One region of the Halomonas sp. 7T genome, then DNA from elsewhere that is predicted to be linked to it. Evidence: predicted binding sites of a transcription regulator. Region 1 holds the regulator's gene; the other holds the start of a gene.
The links. The regulator FNR, encoded in region 1, switches genes on or off when oxygen is low (the NO sensors DNR and NnrR bind a similar motif). The targets are predictions, from matches to a motif close to TTGATNTANATCAA.
Positions count from the first base shown of each region.

Region 2: a site for FNR is predicted at 5,233-5,246, ahead of LOS15_RS06890 (cytochrome-c peroxidase). Genes of this name have one in related genera too.

Region 1 is NZ_CP087112.1:2,460,752-2,468,704, forward strand. Features, by position in the region: gene LOS15_RS11510 (heavy metal translocating P-type ATPase) at 1-1,840, shown strand, start outside; gene ccoS (cbb3-type cytochrome oxidase assembly protein CcoS) at 1,837-2,064, shown strand; gene LOS15_RS11520 (sulfite exporter TauE/SafE family protein) at 2,061-2,756, shown strand; gene hemN (oxygen-independent coproporphyrinogen III oxidase) at 2,932-4,359, shown strand; gene fnr (fumarate/nitrate reduction transcriptional regulator Fnr) at 4,418-5,170, shown strand; gene ttcA (tRNA 2-thiocytidine(32) synthetase TtcA) at 5,157-6,068, opposite strand; gene LOS15_RS11540 (cation:proton antiporter) at 6,191-7,417, opposite strand; gene LOS15_RS11545 (DNA polymerase III subunit epsilon) at 7,531-7,953, opposite strand, start outside.
Region 2 is NZ_CP087112.1:1,494,783-1,502,735, reverse strand. Features, by position in the region: gene cydD (thiol reductant ABC exporter subunit CydD) at 1-1,302, shown strand, start outside; gene cydC (thiol reductant ABC exporter subunit CydC) at 1,299-3,020, shown strand; gene LOS15_RS06895 (adenosine deaminase) at 3,042-4,034, shown strand; gene LOS15_RS06890 (cytochrome-c peroxidase) at 4,102-5,091, opposite strand; gene msrP (protein-methionine-sulfoxide reductase catalytic subunit MsrP) at 5,369-6,337, shown strand; gene LOS15_RS06880 (sulfite oxidase heme-binding subunit YedZ) at 6,355-6,963, shown strand; rRNA gene LOS15_RS06875 (16S ribosomal RNA) at 7,236-7,953, shown strand, end outside.

The DNA.
Region 1 (7,953 bases):
TTATGCACTTTTCCACTGGCTATCGTTTGCCCTAGCAACGCCGGTAGTGCTTTTCTCAGCCCAACCCTTTTTCCGTAATGCGCTGCGCGACCTTAAAACCGGCGTGCTGGGTATGGATGTGCCGGTCTCGCTTGCCATCGGTGGCGCCTACTTGGCCAGCAGCTATGCGGTGCTTTTTGGGGTGGGTGAGGTGTATTACGACTCAGTGGCCATGTTTACGTTCTTCCTGCTGTTTGGCCGCTATGTAGAAGGCCGCGCCAGGCGTCGTAGCGGCCACAGTGGCAACGCCTTAAGCGGGGTTTTGCCCGTTTCAGCTACCCGCCTTGAACGTGATGGCAGCGAGCGTATTCTGCCTGCCAGCGAGCTGGCGAAAGGTGACCGAATACTGATTAAGCCAGGCCACGGCGTGCCCGCCGATGGCATTATTGAAGAGGGTGAATCCAGCCTAGATGAGTCCATGCTGACCGGCGAGTATCTGCCGGTCACACGCCGTGTTGGCGATAGCGTCACTGGCGGTAGCCAGAATATGGAGAATTCGCTAATCGTTACTGTTACCCATGCGGGTGGCGAAGCACGCGTGGCGAGTATTGTGGACTTAACCGACCGCGCTTTTGCCAGCCGCCCAAGGCTTGCCCAGATGGCTGCGCGTATGGCGCATCTGTTTGTTTTGCGCCTGCTGGTGGTGACGGCTTGCGTTACCGTCGCCTGGTGGTTCATCGACCCTTCGAGAGTGCTGTGGATTATGCTGTCGGTGCTGGTCGTCACCTGCCCCTGCGCGCTAGCCCTGGCCACCCCAACCGCATTAACTGCTGGGCATGGGCAGCTTCGCAAACGCGGCGTACTGATTACCCGCGCCGACGCTATGGAGTCGCTCTCAAACGTGACGCGGGTTATTTTCGACAAAACAGGCACGCTAACCCGAGGAGAAATGCACCTCGTACAAACGCTTCCGCTGCCCAGCCCCAGCGCCCCTGTTGAACTGCTCGAATTAAGCACTGAACGAACAAGGGCAATTGCCGCAGCGTTAGAAGCACACTCAGAGCACCCGATTGCTCGGGCATTCCGACCTTTCCGCGACGCCACCCTGCAAGCTCGCCATGTACAGAGCTATACCGGCGCTGGGTTAGAAGGCACGCTCAACGGGGCCACTTGGCGCCTAGGCAAGCCCGACTTCGCCAGTAAAACGGCTATCGCACTGCCCGGCGCCGGACAGTGGCTACTGCTGAGCGAGAATAGCGAGCCGCGCGCATGGTTTAAGCTGCATGACGGCATTCGTGAAGATGCCGCCCAAACGGTGGCCGCCCTGCAGGCTAGAGGTTTAGCGGTTGAGCTTCTCTCAGGGGACACTCAGGAAGCGGTTGAGAGCCTGGCTCAGCAGCTCAACATCACGACATGGCATGCAGGAAAATCGCCTGAAGGGAAACTTGAGCGACTACGCGAACTACAGGCACAGGGCGAGTGCGTGGTCATGATTGGCGACGGCATCAACGACGTGCCGATCTTAGCCGGTGCGGACGTGGCCATTGCCATGAACGGAGCCACTGACTTAGCCCGCACGCGTGCCGATGCAGTGCTCCTCAGCCCACGCTTGATGCGGATATATGACGCTATCGAGATTTCCGGAGCCACCCGTAAGATCATGCGACAAAACATGTTATGGTCAGTTTGCTACAACTTTTCGGCGCTGCCACTGGCAGCCATGGGGTTGGTGCCACCTTGGCTTGCCGCTATCGGCATGTCGCTTAGCTCGCTAGTCGTGGTGGGTAATGCGCTGCGCTTGTCTCGCTGGCGTACCTCTCCTGCCCCGCTGACAGCCTCTACTCATCCGGTGAGCGCATGACCATTCTCTATCTGCTGATTCCCTTGTCACTCATCTTGCTGAGCCTCGCGGTCTGGGCATTTTTCTGGGCAGTGAAACATGATCAGTTTGACGATCTTGAAGGCCCCGCCCATCGCGTTTTATTTGATGACGACGAGAACGACTTAACCAAGGAGCAGCGTGCCGAGCGTAAAAAAGCGACTTCCGCGCAAACGAAATCCGATAGCTCAGAGCCGCCGCCATGAACCCGACAGGGTTAGATTTACCACCGGTGATGGCGGCGTTTGTATTTGGTTTGATGGGGGGCGCCCACTGCATTGGCATGTGCGGCGGCATTATGAGCGCTCTCACCTTCGCCGTACCGCCAAGCATGCGCCATCCCGCCCGCATGGGGGGACTTCTGCTCAGCTATAATGCTGGCCGGATCCTCAGCTACATGGTGGCGGGCGCTATCGTGGCCGCTTTAGGGACGTTTATTTCCCTTTCGCCTACCGCTCGCATTGCACTGCAGGGATTTGCTGCGCTCATGCTAATCTTAATGGCGCTGTATATCGCCAACTGGTGGAAAGGCCTGCTGAAGGTCGAAGCCATCGGACGATACCTTTGGCGCTACATAGAGCCGCTGGGGCGCCGTTTAATGCCTGTTGTACATCTTCCTCAAGCGTTTACCCTTGGCGCATTATGGGGCTGGCTTCCCTGCGGTCTGGTCTATTCCATGCTTACCTGGAGTCTCGCGATTGCCGACCCGCTTCAAGGCGCGCTACTCATGGGCGCCTTTGGATTAGGCACCCTACCTGCCCTACTCGCAACAGGCTTAGCCGCCCAGCAGCTTAGCCAGCTAATACGCCACCCGGCCACTCGTAGCATTGCTGCACTGACAATTATTGGTTTTGCAGTATGGCAATTATGGACGCTGGTGGGGCATAGCACCCCTTAACACCCCGGCACGCATTACTTGATATAGCTCAACGCTTTCATGGTTTGCTTGTTCTAGCATTTAACAGCGTTTAAGCCTGTTTGCCAGGCATAAACACCTGTTATCCCCTGTTGCTTTTGAAATCTTGCTATTCAAGCTTGGTGACACCTTGCTTTTAAACCCTGGAGCGCCTTCCATGCGTGCACAAGCCACTGCTGCCGTTTCACACCCTACACTTGCAGCGCCTTCGGCCACTGCCTGGGACGAGGCGCTGCTACGCCGTTATGACAAAAGCGGCCCACGTTACACCTCTTACCCTACGGCACTCGCTTTTCATGAGCAGTTCACCGCAGACGACTTTACCCAAGCGCTAGAACGCAGTAATCACCACCAGCGGCCACTCTCACTTTATGTACACGTGCCTTTCTGTCGCAAAATTTGCTTCTACTGCGCCTGCAATAAAATTGCGACCAAGAATACGCAGCTGGCAGAGCCGTACTTATCTAGGCTCGACCGTGAAATGGTCTTAACTGCTCGCCATTTAGATACCCATCGACCAGTGCAACAGTTGCATTGGGGCGGCGGTACACCAACGTTTCTTTCGCTCTCCCAAATGAGCGATCTGATTGACCGCCTTGATGCGCGCTTTGGTTTATCCATGTCGCCTGATCGTGACTACGCCATTGAAATTGACCCACGGGAAGCCGATGTTTTTACCCTTCGCCACTTGCAGTCGTTGGGCTTTAATCGGCTGAGTCTTGGCGTACAGGATTTAAACCCACAGGTACAAAAAGCGATCAATCGCGTGCAGCCACGGGTGCTCACCGAAACACTGATGGATGAAGCTCATCGACTGAGCTTTCGCTCCCTCAATCTGGATTTGATCTATGGTCTCCCCTTCCAGACTGAACAGAGCTTTGCCGATACGCTTCGCCAAGTCATAGAACTCAACCCTGCACGACTATCAGTGTTTAACTACGCCCACATGCCCGCCCGCTTTGCGCCCCAGCGGCGTATTAACGAAGAAGACCTACCAAGCGCCGATGAAAAACTCGCTATTTTGCATACCACTATTGAGATGCTGAGCAATGCAGGCTATGTACATATTGGGATGGATCATTTTGCTCGGCCAGATGATAGCTTGGCGATTGCACAGCGTAACGGCTCGCTGCAGCGCAATTTTCAAGGTTACTCCAGCCACGCCCAGTGCGACTTGGTAGGACTTGGTGTTTCAGCCATTTCTCGCGTGGATGACGTCTATGCGCAAAACCCTACTTCTCTTGAGCACTTTGAGACAGCGTTAGATCAAGGTAGGCTAGCGACTGAAAAAGGTTTACGATTAAATCATGATGACCTAATACGTCGAGATGTTATTGAACGCTTAATGTGCGATATGCGAATTGATTTAGCTGCGATAGGCCAGCGCTGGGGAATTGATGCTGCTGACTATTTCTCCCCGGTTCTTGAGCAGCTTAACGCGGCAGAGCAGGACGGTTTGCTGATGCGTGATGGCCTCTCTTTGAGCGCCACACACACTGGCCGACTGCTTATTCGTCATATTGCCATGGCTTTCGATGCTTATTTACCAGGTCAATCATCTCAGCGTTACTCAAAGATTATGTGACCCTATTGAGGCGCTTTTGTCTGGCGCCTATCATGGCAAATGATAAATGGAGAATTACATGCCTCACCAAGCCAGCTCCCGACGTTCACTGCTGCAAGAAGCGCGCTGTCAAACCTGCAGTCTTAGTTCGTTGTGCCTACCGCTGGCCCTGGAGCTTGAGGATATGGGGCAGTTCGATGCAATTATCCGCCGTCGCGCGCCGCTTAAAAAAGGCGAATCTCTGTTTCGTCAGGAAGACCCGTTTACCAGTGTCTATGCCGTGCGCTCAGGTAGCCTTAAACAGGTTACCAGTGAAGGTAATGGCAATGATCAGCTCACCAATTTTTATCTGCCCAGCGAATTGGTGGGGTTAGACGGTATCGATGAAAACTATTACCCCGGCAGCGTTATTGCTCTGGAAACCACCACCGTTTGCGAAATTCCTTTCGACCGCCTGGATACGCTCTCTGAAGAGCTGCCCGAATTGCGGGGACAGCTCTACCGGAGCATGAGCAAAGAACTAAAGGATGATCGGCGCATGATGCGTTTGTTGTCACGCAAAACCGCTGATCAGCGGCTCGCCAGCTTTTTAATTACCCTTTCAGACCGCTTTCGCCGCCGTGGGTACTCGCCCTTCAGCTTCCGGCTCTCTATGTCTCGGGCGGATCTAGGTAATTACCTAGGCTTAGCCGTGGAGACTGTTAGCCGGATTCTTAGCCGTTTTCAGCAACAAGCCGTGGTAGCCGTGTCAGGACGTGAAATTAATATCCTCGACATGCAACGGTTAATTATCTTGGCCGAAGAAGACGAACAGACGTCTATACCACGTTGAAGGCTTGGATTCGTCCGGCCATCATTGCGGCTTGTTTGTCTTCCAGGTTTTCAAAATCAAATAGTTGACGGTCGGCGAGCTGGGAAGGCGTCACATTTGTGACTGCTTTAAACATACTTTCCAGCCGTCCAGGATGCTTTTTATCCCACTCGGCCAGCATGTCTTTAACAACCTGTCGCTGAAGATTAGGCTGTGAACCACACAAGTTACACGGAATGATGGGAAACGCCATCAGTCGTGAAAACTCGGCTATGTCTGCCTCTTTACAGTAAGCAAGCGGGCGAATAACGATATTTTTTCCATCATCGGATAGCAGCTTAGGCGGCATGGCTTTTAAAGTCCCGCCAAAAAACATATTCAAAAACAGCGTTTCTAAAATATCTTCACGGTGATGACCCAACGCGATCTTGGTAGCCCCAATTTCTTCAGCAAAGCCATACAGCGACCCTCGGCGCAAACGTGAGCAGAGCGCGCAGGTGGTTTTACCTTCGGGCGTTTTCTCCTTTACCACGGAGTAGGTATCCCGCTCTAGGATATGGTATTCCACACCTAGCTTCTCTAAATAGCGCGGTAGGATATGCTCTGGAAACCCTGGCTGCTTTTGATCCATATTCACCGCCACCAGTGAGAAGTTCACCGGAGCGTTACGCTGCAGGTTGCGCAAAATCTCAAGCATGGTGTAGCTATCTTTACCACCTGACAGGCATACCATTACCCTGTCGCCTTCATTAATCATCTGATAATCAATGATGGCGTTCCCCACCTCACGGCGCAGACGTTTCTGCAACTTATTGAATTCGCGCTTCTGTTTAGCGTCGTGAAGCTCAGACGAATTCAGCTGTTTGCCAGCTAAAATCGTATCTGTCGTTGCGGGGTCAAAATGATCAGGTTGTTGCATGATAGTAAACACTGCCGAGGTTAGAGAGAGCGACACATATTCTAACAATTATAACAACGTTCACCCAATACAAACCCGTAGCGTTATCTTTAACGCAATGGCGCCGGATAACCGAACGTTGATCAATGCGTATTGTGTTGATCTGAGTTGGTGACAGTGCGCTTGACCAGTAGCGGACCAAATAGCTCAAAAACGATCGTCGAGGTGACCACCGTTGCCACAATTAGCCGTCCTTGATCAGGAAAACGCTCAGCAGCCAACAATGCCATCCCCATTGCGACCCCTGCCTGCGGCAGCAGCGCAAGGCCAATATCGGTATTTAAGCTCGGCTCACGCCGACGCATGGCCAATACTCCTAGATAACCTCCTATATAGCGCCCAATGCTACGCAAAACGATATACGCAGCAACCAGCCCCAATGCTGAGCTTAAGTGGGCCAAGTTGAGGCTTGCACCCGCTAATACAAAGAAAAAGACCAAAAACGGCCACTCAATTTGCTCTATTTCGCTAAAGGAGCGCGTGTGATGTGAAGAGACATTGACGATTACAAAACCTGCAATCATCGCTGTTAAAAGCGCGGAAACATTGAGATAACTGGAGAGACCCGCGATCAAAAGCATAAGTGCCAAGGCTTCGGCCTGAGTTGGGCGTCCTGGTTTAAGGTGGCCGGTTAACCACGCCGCTGGAAACCCAAGTAATGTCCCAAGCAATACGGCCCCTCCAAGCTCCCAAAGCGCATGCACTAAAGAGCCTCCACCGCCAGTCGCTCCTACCCAGCTAAGTGCCGCCATGCTTAACCCAAAGATAATAATGCCCCAGGCATCGTCAATTGCCACAATACCGAGCGTCACGCGCGCGGCGAGGCTTTTTTTACCGCTCTCTTGAATAGCCTCGCTGACGGCTGCGGGGTCAGTCGCCACCGAAATAGCGCCTAACGCTACCGCCACAGCCACCGAATAACCCAATAGCCACAAGCCTGCAAATACTGTTATTAGGGAGCCTACAACCACTGCCGCAGACAACGCGAATATCAAGGGCCCTGTCGACTTGAGCCGTGGCAGCGTCAATTCACCACCTAGTAGAAACGCCACCATTACCAGCGCTAAATTAATTAGCGGCTCGCGTAGCCCGCCCAGCGGTTCAGCCTCATATCCTAGTAGCCCTTGCTGGATCAGCGCATACCCAACGCCTACCAACACCAGCAACGAAATTCTTGGCAGCGCAGTGCGGCGCGAAATGGTATCCACGACAATGCTGAGCGATAACAAAATACCAAGAATCAGAAGTATCCACGCACTGCTGCTAATTACCTGACTCTGCTCACTGATATAGCCCCATAACGCCTGCATGAAAATAGCCGCTCCTTAGAAAACACCTTTAAAGGGCTATGGTGTCAGAAGCCAAATTAGCTCGCTACATTTGCTAGCACTTCCTCAGGGTGGTCAAATTACCGTGGAATTGCCTAAGAGTAATACTGGGCTGTTACAGTCTCACGCTGTAAACGGATGTACAGCAACGCACTCGCAGCAGCGTCGCTTAACACACCGTGGCTATTTATAGCGGGCAACTGCCAACGCTCGAGCGCTTCGCCTAGATCATTACTCTCATCTACGTAAGGGTGTAAGCGTCGCAATTGCCGATAATGAAGTTTAGCCACGTCCACCTGAGCGTTGGGTAGGCCAAAACCAAGCCCTTCCTTGAACAGCGAATTGAGCCGGTCAAGAGAGCGATCTATTTGCCATCCTATCAAAGGCCGGTTGCCAATAAATTCAGCAAGCGCCCCAAGGTTTTCCGCATTGGGAGACAGCGCAACTGTCGTCCCATAAACCCGGTGTTGGCGCCTAAGCGTGGCGGCATCCGCGCTGCGAGTGTTTGCTATTGTGGC
Region 2 (7,953 bases), 970 kb from region 1:
GCGCTAGCTACTCAGGCTGTGGAGCATATTGATGCGTTAGATGGCTACTTCGCTCGCTTTTACCCTCAGCTGCGTATTGTGGTTGCCTTGCCGCTGCTAATAGCCTGCGTTGTGGGGTGGCTCGATTATTTAGTCGCTATTTTTCTGCTCCTTTCGGCGCCGCTTATCCCATTATTTATGGCTTTGGTAGGCATGGGGGCTGAGCGTTTGAATCGAGATCAGTTTGCGGCAGTTTCACGCTTATCCGCTCATTTTATTGATCGTGTGCGCGGCATGACGACGTTGCAGCTTTTTGGTCACACTCGCTCTGCTCAGCAAGCGGTGTGGTATGCCACCGATGAGTATCGCCGTTTAAGTATGCGCACTTTGCGACTGGCGTTTTTATCTTCTGCGGTGCTTGAGTTCTTTGCGTCTGTCGCGATTGCGGTCGTTGCTATGTATGTAGGCTTTGGTCTACTGGGTTATATCGATTACGGCCCTTCGCCATCGCTTACACTATTCAGTGGTTTAGCCGTGCTGCTCTTGGCGCCTGAATTCTTTCAACCTCTACGCACGCTTTCCCAGCACTATCATGATCGTGCGGCAGCATTAGGGGCGGCAGAAAGCATCGTTGCAATTTTTAATGAGCCACCATTGGTTCCTCATCATATATCGGCACCTCAGGCGCAATGCGTGGAGTGCGAGTTAGCCTGTGTGAGTGTGGGGTATGCCGAGCGGGAACCTTCTCTTCAAGGTGTAAATATGAGGGTTGTTGGCGGTGATGTTGTGGCCATCACGGGAGCGTCGGGAAGCGGTAAGTCGTCTTTGTTAGCGGTTTTGGCAGGATTTATGGTGCCAGTCAGTGGGGAGTATCGGCGCCGGTCATCAAAAGTGGCGTGGCTTGACCAAAACCCCTGCATTATTCAAGGCAGTATGGCGGACAACCTCCGATTAGCTAATCCAGAAGTGAGTGAGTCAGCGATGGTGGCGGCATTGCACAGGGCAGGATTGACTGCATTACTCGAGGCATTACCCGCCGGGCTCGAAAGCATGATTGGTGAGCGGGGGGTTGGCCTTTCGGGTGGGCAGGCTCAACGGCTTGCCCTTGCTCGTGTTTATTTAAGTACAGCGTCGTTAATAGTATTGGATGAGCCAACGGCAAATTTGGACGCATCGACGGAAGAGGTCGTTGTTCAAGCGCTGCTTGAATGGGCCAGAGAGGGGAGAACGCTGGTGATTGCAACTCATCATCCTGCCATCGTGAACGTGGCTAATCGTTACTTCATATGTGAAGCAGGTAAGCTCGATGAGGTGGTCGCATGAGGCCTATCTACCGTGAGTTCAAGCCTTGGCTGGCTCTCTTGTTGCGTCGCCGTCAACGCTTTTTGCTTGGCGCTCTGCTGGTCTGGATCACTCTGCTGGCGGGCCTTTCTCTTCTCGGTTTATCGGGGTGGTTTATCGCTTGCTGCGCCCTAGCGGGCATCGCATTAGCCGCAGGGCTGCCTTCTTCTTTAGATATTTATGTGCCCGGTGGCGGCATTCGTTTTTTTGCCTTGTTACGGACGGTTGCGCGTTACGTAGAGCGTCTTTATAACCACAATACGGTATTAACGCTGCTGGCGGATCTACGTTTTCGGGTGTTCGGATATTTGACGCACCTTGACGATGCCAGTTTACGTCGCCGTCGCGCTAGCGACTGGTTGAGCCGCTTAACGGCAGATATCGATACTCTGGATAATTTCTATCTTCGCCTCCTGATTCCGCCCCTTGTTGCGCTATTGTGCTTACTCGCCGTGTCAGCTTTTATCGCTATTTGGTTGCCGGGCGTTGCGCTGGTGGTTGCTGTCTCATTAGGTCTGCTATGGCTGATTATTACGTTGGGCTATGCCTGGTTTGGATTTTCCAACAGTTACCAGCAGGTAAGCGATCAAAGAGAGCTACGCCACTTGGTACTTGATCAAGTTCAAGCGTCTGCAGAGCTGATGAGTTACGGCACGAGTGCTTGGCATCAGCAGAAAATTTCCCGTCATGAAGCGTATGCTGCCGCTAACCACCGACGCTTAGCGCTTAAATCAGCGTTAGGTAATGCATTGGTCTCCCTTGTGACCGGCATGCTGTTATTGGCCGTATTGTGGCTTGCCAGCATTGCTTTGGTTGAAGGGCGTGTCAACGGACCAATTATGGTAATGGTTGTATTGATCATTTTGGGTATCAATGAAGCGTTTAACTTGTTGCCTGCTGCTTTTATTAAGCTAGGGGCAAGCTATGCGGCGGTTCAGCGGCTTAATATGTTATCGGCGAATACAGTTAGCCCGTCATCAGTCGTCTTTCCTACCGAGCACCAAGCCCATTCACTGTGCGTTAAAGACGTCTCGTATTGCTATCCCAGCATGCTTGAGCCTGCTTTGAGAGAGGTTTCATTGGAGCTTCCTACAGCGAAGCGAGCAGTGATCACAGGCATTTCTGGCGCTGGTAAATCAACACTTGCACAGCTGCTAATGGGGCGTGTATCGCCCTCTACGGGGAATGTCAGCTTTGCAGGCGTTGCTCCCTCTGAGCTGACAGAAGATAGCCGTGCAGCCCGTTTCGCCATGCTGTCTCAGCAGGTGGATCTTTTCGATGGCTCACTGGCAGACAATTTACGTATTGCTAATCCCAACGCAAGTGATGAGCAGCTATGGAATGCGTTGGATCAAGTAGCGTTAAGCGACTGGGCACAGCGCCAACCACGGAGGCTGGCAACTCCGGTAGGTGAAAAAGGGCAGCAGCTTTCCGGTGGACAAGCACGACGGGTGGCCTTGGCGCGCTTGTTTTTGCGTAGTCCAAGCGTCGTGTTGCTGGATGAACCTTTTGCTGGTGTGGATGCAGAAACGGCACGGCACATAGCGGGTGCTTTAGATCAGTGGCTTCGCCAAAAAACAGTGATTTATTTTATTCATCAAATAGACGATGCAGCGTTATTACCAGGAGTTGAATATTACTGGCGGCTTGATGAAGGTCAGCTAATTACTGATACTAGCATCAATAGCTCAGTGACTTAAGCGATCCACAAGGAGTTCGATATGCATGAATTTTTACGCCAGCTTCCAAAAGTAGAGCTACATCTGCATATTGAAGGCTCTCTTGAGCCTGAACTCATGTTTGAGCTTGCGCAGAGGAATAATATCAAGCTGCCTTATGCAACGGTTGAAGATGTCAAAGCTGCTTATCAGTTTGATGATCTACAGGGATTTTTAAATCTCTATTACCAGGGCATGGATGTACTGCGCAATAAGCAGGACTTTTATGATTTGGCGATGGATTACTTTAAACGAGCACGAGAAGAGGGCGTGGTGCATATCGATATGCACTTTGACCCACAAGCGCACTTGCAGCGCGGGGTTCCGCTTGAAGTTGTGATGGCAGGTCTGTTACAAGCGAAAGATGATGCTGAAAAGTCGCTAGATTTGTCTGTTGGCATGATCATGGCATTCCTTCGGGATCGTCCAGAGGATGAAGCGTTGCACGTTTTTGAGCAGGCTGCTCCCTATTGGAAGTTTCTTGACGCGATTGGCTTAGATAGTGCGGAGCGTGATAACCCACCCTCCAAGTTTCAAACACTGTTTGCGCGTGCGAAGGATGTCGGCTTAGTGCGTGTGGCTCATGCAGGTGAGGAGGGCCCAGCTGACTATATTGTTGAGGCGCTCGATATACTTGATGTGCAGCGTATTGATCATGGTGTGCGCTGTTTGGAGAGTGACGCTGTTATTCAACGCCTTCGAGAGCAGCAGACGGTACTAACCGTCTGCCCGCTCTCAAACGTTAGCCTGAAAGTGGTTGAGCAATTAAGCGACCACCCGCTCCCTAGGTTGCTATCGGAAGGATTAAAAGTGACGATCAGTTCAGATGATCCAGCGTATTTTGGAGGTGGTTTACTTACAAACCATTTAGCGTGTGCTGAAGCATTTGGCTGGGACGAAGATGTTTTTCGTACGCTAAATCGTCATGCGATCGAAGAAGCATTCACAACGGAAGCGCGCCGTGAATTACTGATGCAGCGTTTAATGAATGCATAAATTATATGCATGGAAGCCAACTGCCGGCGCAAGGCCGGCAGTTGTATAGTTCATTATCTTATCAGCACTAGGGTAGTGCAGGGATTTCGAAGTCAGGCATTTCGCCTGTGAGCGTATGCAAAAACGCAGTAATGTCGCTAATCGTGGCATCATCAAATTCGCGGCCTAGCATCTCTTCTCCCATGATGGCGACCGCTTGCTCTAGCGTTTCAGTAGCACCGTTATTCATATAGGGGTAGGTAACGGCGACGTTTCGAAGCGTAGGTGTTTTAAAACGGTATTTGTCGCTCTCTTCCCCTGTCACCACGTAGCGGCCTAGGTCTGTAGAGCCTGGCACCTGGATTGCGTGGAAACGGCTATCTGTTAGTGCTGGTCCACTGTGGCAAGCGATACACCCATTATTTACAAACGCTGCCATGCCATCCTTTGCTTGATCGCTAATGGCGTTTAGGTCACCGCGTAAGTAGCGGTCAAACGGCGAATTTGGTGTATTAAGTGTGCGCTGGAAGGAGGCAAGCGCTTTGGCTAGGTTATCGGCACTGATTGGATCTTCGTCGTCAGGGTAGGCTTCAGCAAATTTTTCCTGGTAGAGATCAAATTCCGTTAAGCGTTCCAGTGCCATTTCAAGATCCATCGCCATTTCGACATCGGCTTCGATAGGGCCAAGCGCTTGCCCTTCAAGATCTGGTTCACGACCATCCCAGAACTGTGCTTCAAAAAAACCACTGTTTAGAACGGTTGGGGTGTTGCGCTCTCCTACTTGTCCGTCATGGCCCACTGCACGAGGGATGCGGTCAGCCCAGCCTAGAGCTGGGTTATGGCAGGTAGCGCAGCTAATGACACCGCTAGAAGAAATTCGCGGCTCAAAAAACAGCATATTACCCAGCTCAACTTTTTCTTCGCTAAGTGAGTTGCTCGCTGGAATAGGCGGCAAATATGGCAGCGCCTCAAAACGGGCTCGATAATCCTCAAAGCCGTCTTCTGCAACGACGGCGCCAGTGGATATTAAAGCTGCGCTGGCAATAATGCCGGGCAGAATTTTTTGCGTCATTTTCATTGATGATCCCCCTGCTTGAGTAGCACTCATAAATAGCACTTATATTGGCTAGTCTTACTGCTTGCTAATCTACCCTTAATCAAAATAGGTGCTTTTAGTGCTTATTTTCAACCGAGTGTAATGGTCGGGTAATCGGGTGGCTTGCGCTGGGTCAATGTTTGTTGCAATTTTTATTAAAACTTAAGGTTTGTTCTAAGCTGCAGGGGGATAGGAGAGGAGGGTGTGAGATACCCTGATTGAAAATGTAATTTAGCTGCCTTAATGGCACGGAGGTAGTATGCCGCGTTATCGATATCCTGCTATTCCTGAATCAGAAGTAACGCCTAAGTCAGTTTTCGATAATCGTCGCCACTTCTTGCGCCAGAGCTTTGCTGCCGGAGCTGGTGCCTTGCTTTTCCCCAGTATGCTTCTCCCCAAAAATGCGCATGCTTGGGCTGATGTGCTCAAGCCTGCGCTTGAAAGTGATCTGCCGCGCCAGGAACTGGCGGGTGGTGAAGCGCTAACCGACTTTCGAGATGCCACCACATATAATAACTTCTACGAATTCGGCACAGGGAAGCGAGACCCGGAAGTGTATGCTCATAATTTGCCGGTTGATCCCTGGAGCGTCGTTTTAGAAGGTGAGCTAAATAACACAGGGGCTATACCTTTTGAGGATATTCTCAGGCGTCACTCTTTGGAGGAGCGTATTTACCGATTACGCTGTGTTGAAGCATGGTCGATGGTGATTCCTTGGATTGGAATACCTCTGGCGGCTCTGCTTAACCACCAAGGCCTAACGTCCCGGTCTAATTATGTTGAATTTGAGTCGTTGTATGATCCAGATAACCTAAGAGGGCAGCGTCGCTCCGTTATCGATTGGCCATATCGGGAGGCGCTGCGTATTGATGAGGCAATGCATCCCCTAACACTGCTAGCAGTGGGTATGTATGGAGAAAAAATGCCTAATCAAAACGGTGCGCCCCTTCGGTTAGTTGTGCCATGGAAGTACGGTTTTAAAAGCATTAAATCCATTACTAAAATACGTGTTCGGGAGGAGCAACCTACGACGTCCTGGCAAGCGCGTAATCCTGAAGAGTATGGTTTTTACGCCAATGTAAACCCTGAGGTTAATCACCCCCGTTGGTCGCAGGCAAGAGAGCGTAGAATTGGTGAGTCAGGCCGTCGGGAAACGTTGATATTCAATGGTTATGGTGAAGCAGTAGCTCATCTCTATGAAGGTATGGATCTTCAAAAACATTATTGATAAGCAGTGAGTAATTTATGGCAGTTAATGCACAGCCAATAGCGTTGTTCCGCCTTAGCGTGTTAGCAGCCGGTCTGTTACCGGGCTTGTGGCTAATATGGCAGTGGTACTTTGGGGACCTAGGCGCAAATCCAGCGGAAGCCGTGATCCACTTCACTGGAAAGGTTGGACTGTCGCTGCTATTAGTAACGATATCTTTTAGCCCAGCGTTTCGGCTGACACGCTGGCTGGGAATTATGAAGGCGCGCCGTCAAATTGGTCTGTGGTCTTTTTTTTGGCTAACCTTGCATATGCTCTCATGGATGGGGTTGTATCAGTACTGGGAGTGGCAGTGGATTTGGCATGAAATGATCGCTCTTGAATATATACGCTATGGCGCTGTAGCTCTGCTGCTACTTATACCATTGGCTTTAACCTCATTTCATTGGGTGCCTGCTAAGATAGGCTGGCAAGCTTGGCAAGCTTGGCACTGGTTGCATCGGTTGATCTATATCTCTGCAGGACTTGGGGTATATCACCTGTGGGTTCTCACTCGTGCAGATTATCTGCTGCCTACTTTATTTGCTTTATTATTAGCTGGATTGGTCTTTTTTCGGCTCGTTGATGCATGGGTTCATCGTCAGTAAAAACGAGTAATAAAAAACTGAGCTATGTGCTTGACCAGAGAAAAAAAACCGGTATTATATGCACAGATCGAACGGCAGCAGCCTTCGAAAGCTCTTTAACAATTTGATCAGGTAATTCATGTGGGCGCTTGCCGATGAGGGTGATAAATCACCAAATATCAAGGCAGGCGCACAAGAAAGATGTTCACATCTTTTGAATTCGTTTGAACCTTGAGCCAAGTTTGATGCGCTTCTGTTGCTTTCAAGTGACAGGTAAGCATCACAATGATTTTAAACTGAAGAGTTTGATCATGGCTCAGATTGAACGCTGGCGGCAGGCCTAACACATGCAAGTCGAGCGGTAACAGATCTAGCTTGCTAGATGCTGACGAGCGGCGGACGGGTGAGTAATGCATAGGAATCTGCCCGGTAGTGGGGGATAACCTGGGGAAACCCAGGCTAATACCGCATACGTCCTACGGGAGAAAGGGGGCTTCGGCTCCCGCTATTGGATGAGCCTATGTCGGATTAGCTAGTTGGTGAGGTAATGGCTCACCAAGGCAACGATCCGTAGCTGGTCTGAGAGGATGATCAGCCACATCGGGACTGAGACACGGCCCGAACTCCTACGGGAGGCAGCAGTGGGGAATATTGGACAATGGGGGCAACCCTGATCCAGCCATGCCGCGTGTGTGAAGAAGGCCCTCGGGTTGTAAAGCACTTTCAGCGAGGAAGAACGCCTAGGGGTTAATACCCCCTAGGAAAGACATCACTCGCAGAAGAAGCACCGGCTAACTCCGTGCCAGCAGCCGCGGTAATACGGAGGGTGCAAGCGTTAATCGGAATTACTGGGCGTAAAGCGCGCGTAGGTGGCTTGATAAGCCGGTTGTGAAAGCCCCGGGCTCAACCTGGGAACGGCATCCGGAACTGTCAAGCTAGAGTGCAGGAGAGGAAGGTAGAATTCCCGGTGTAGCGGTGAAATGCGTAGAGATCGGGAGGAATACCAGTGGC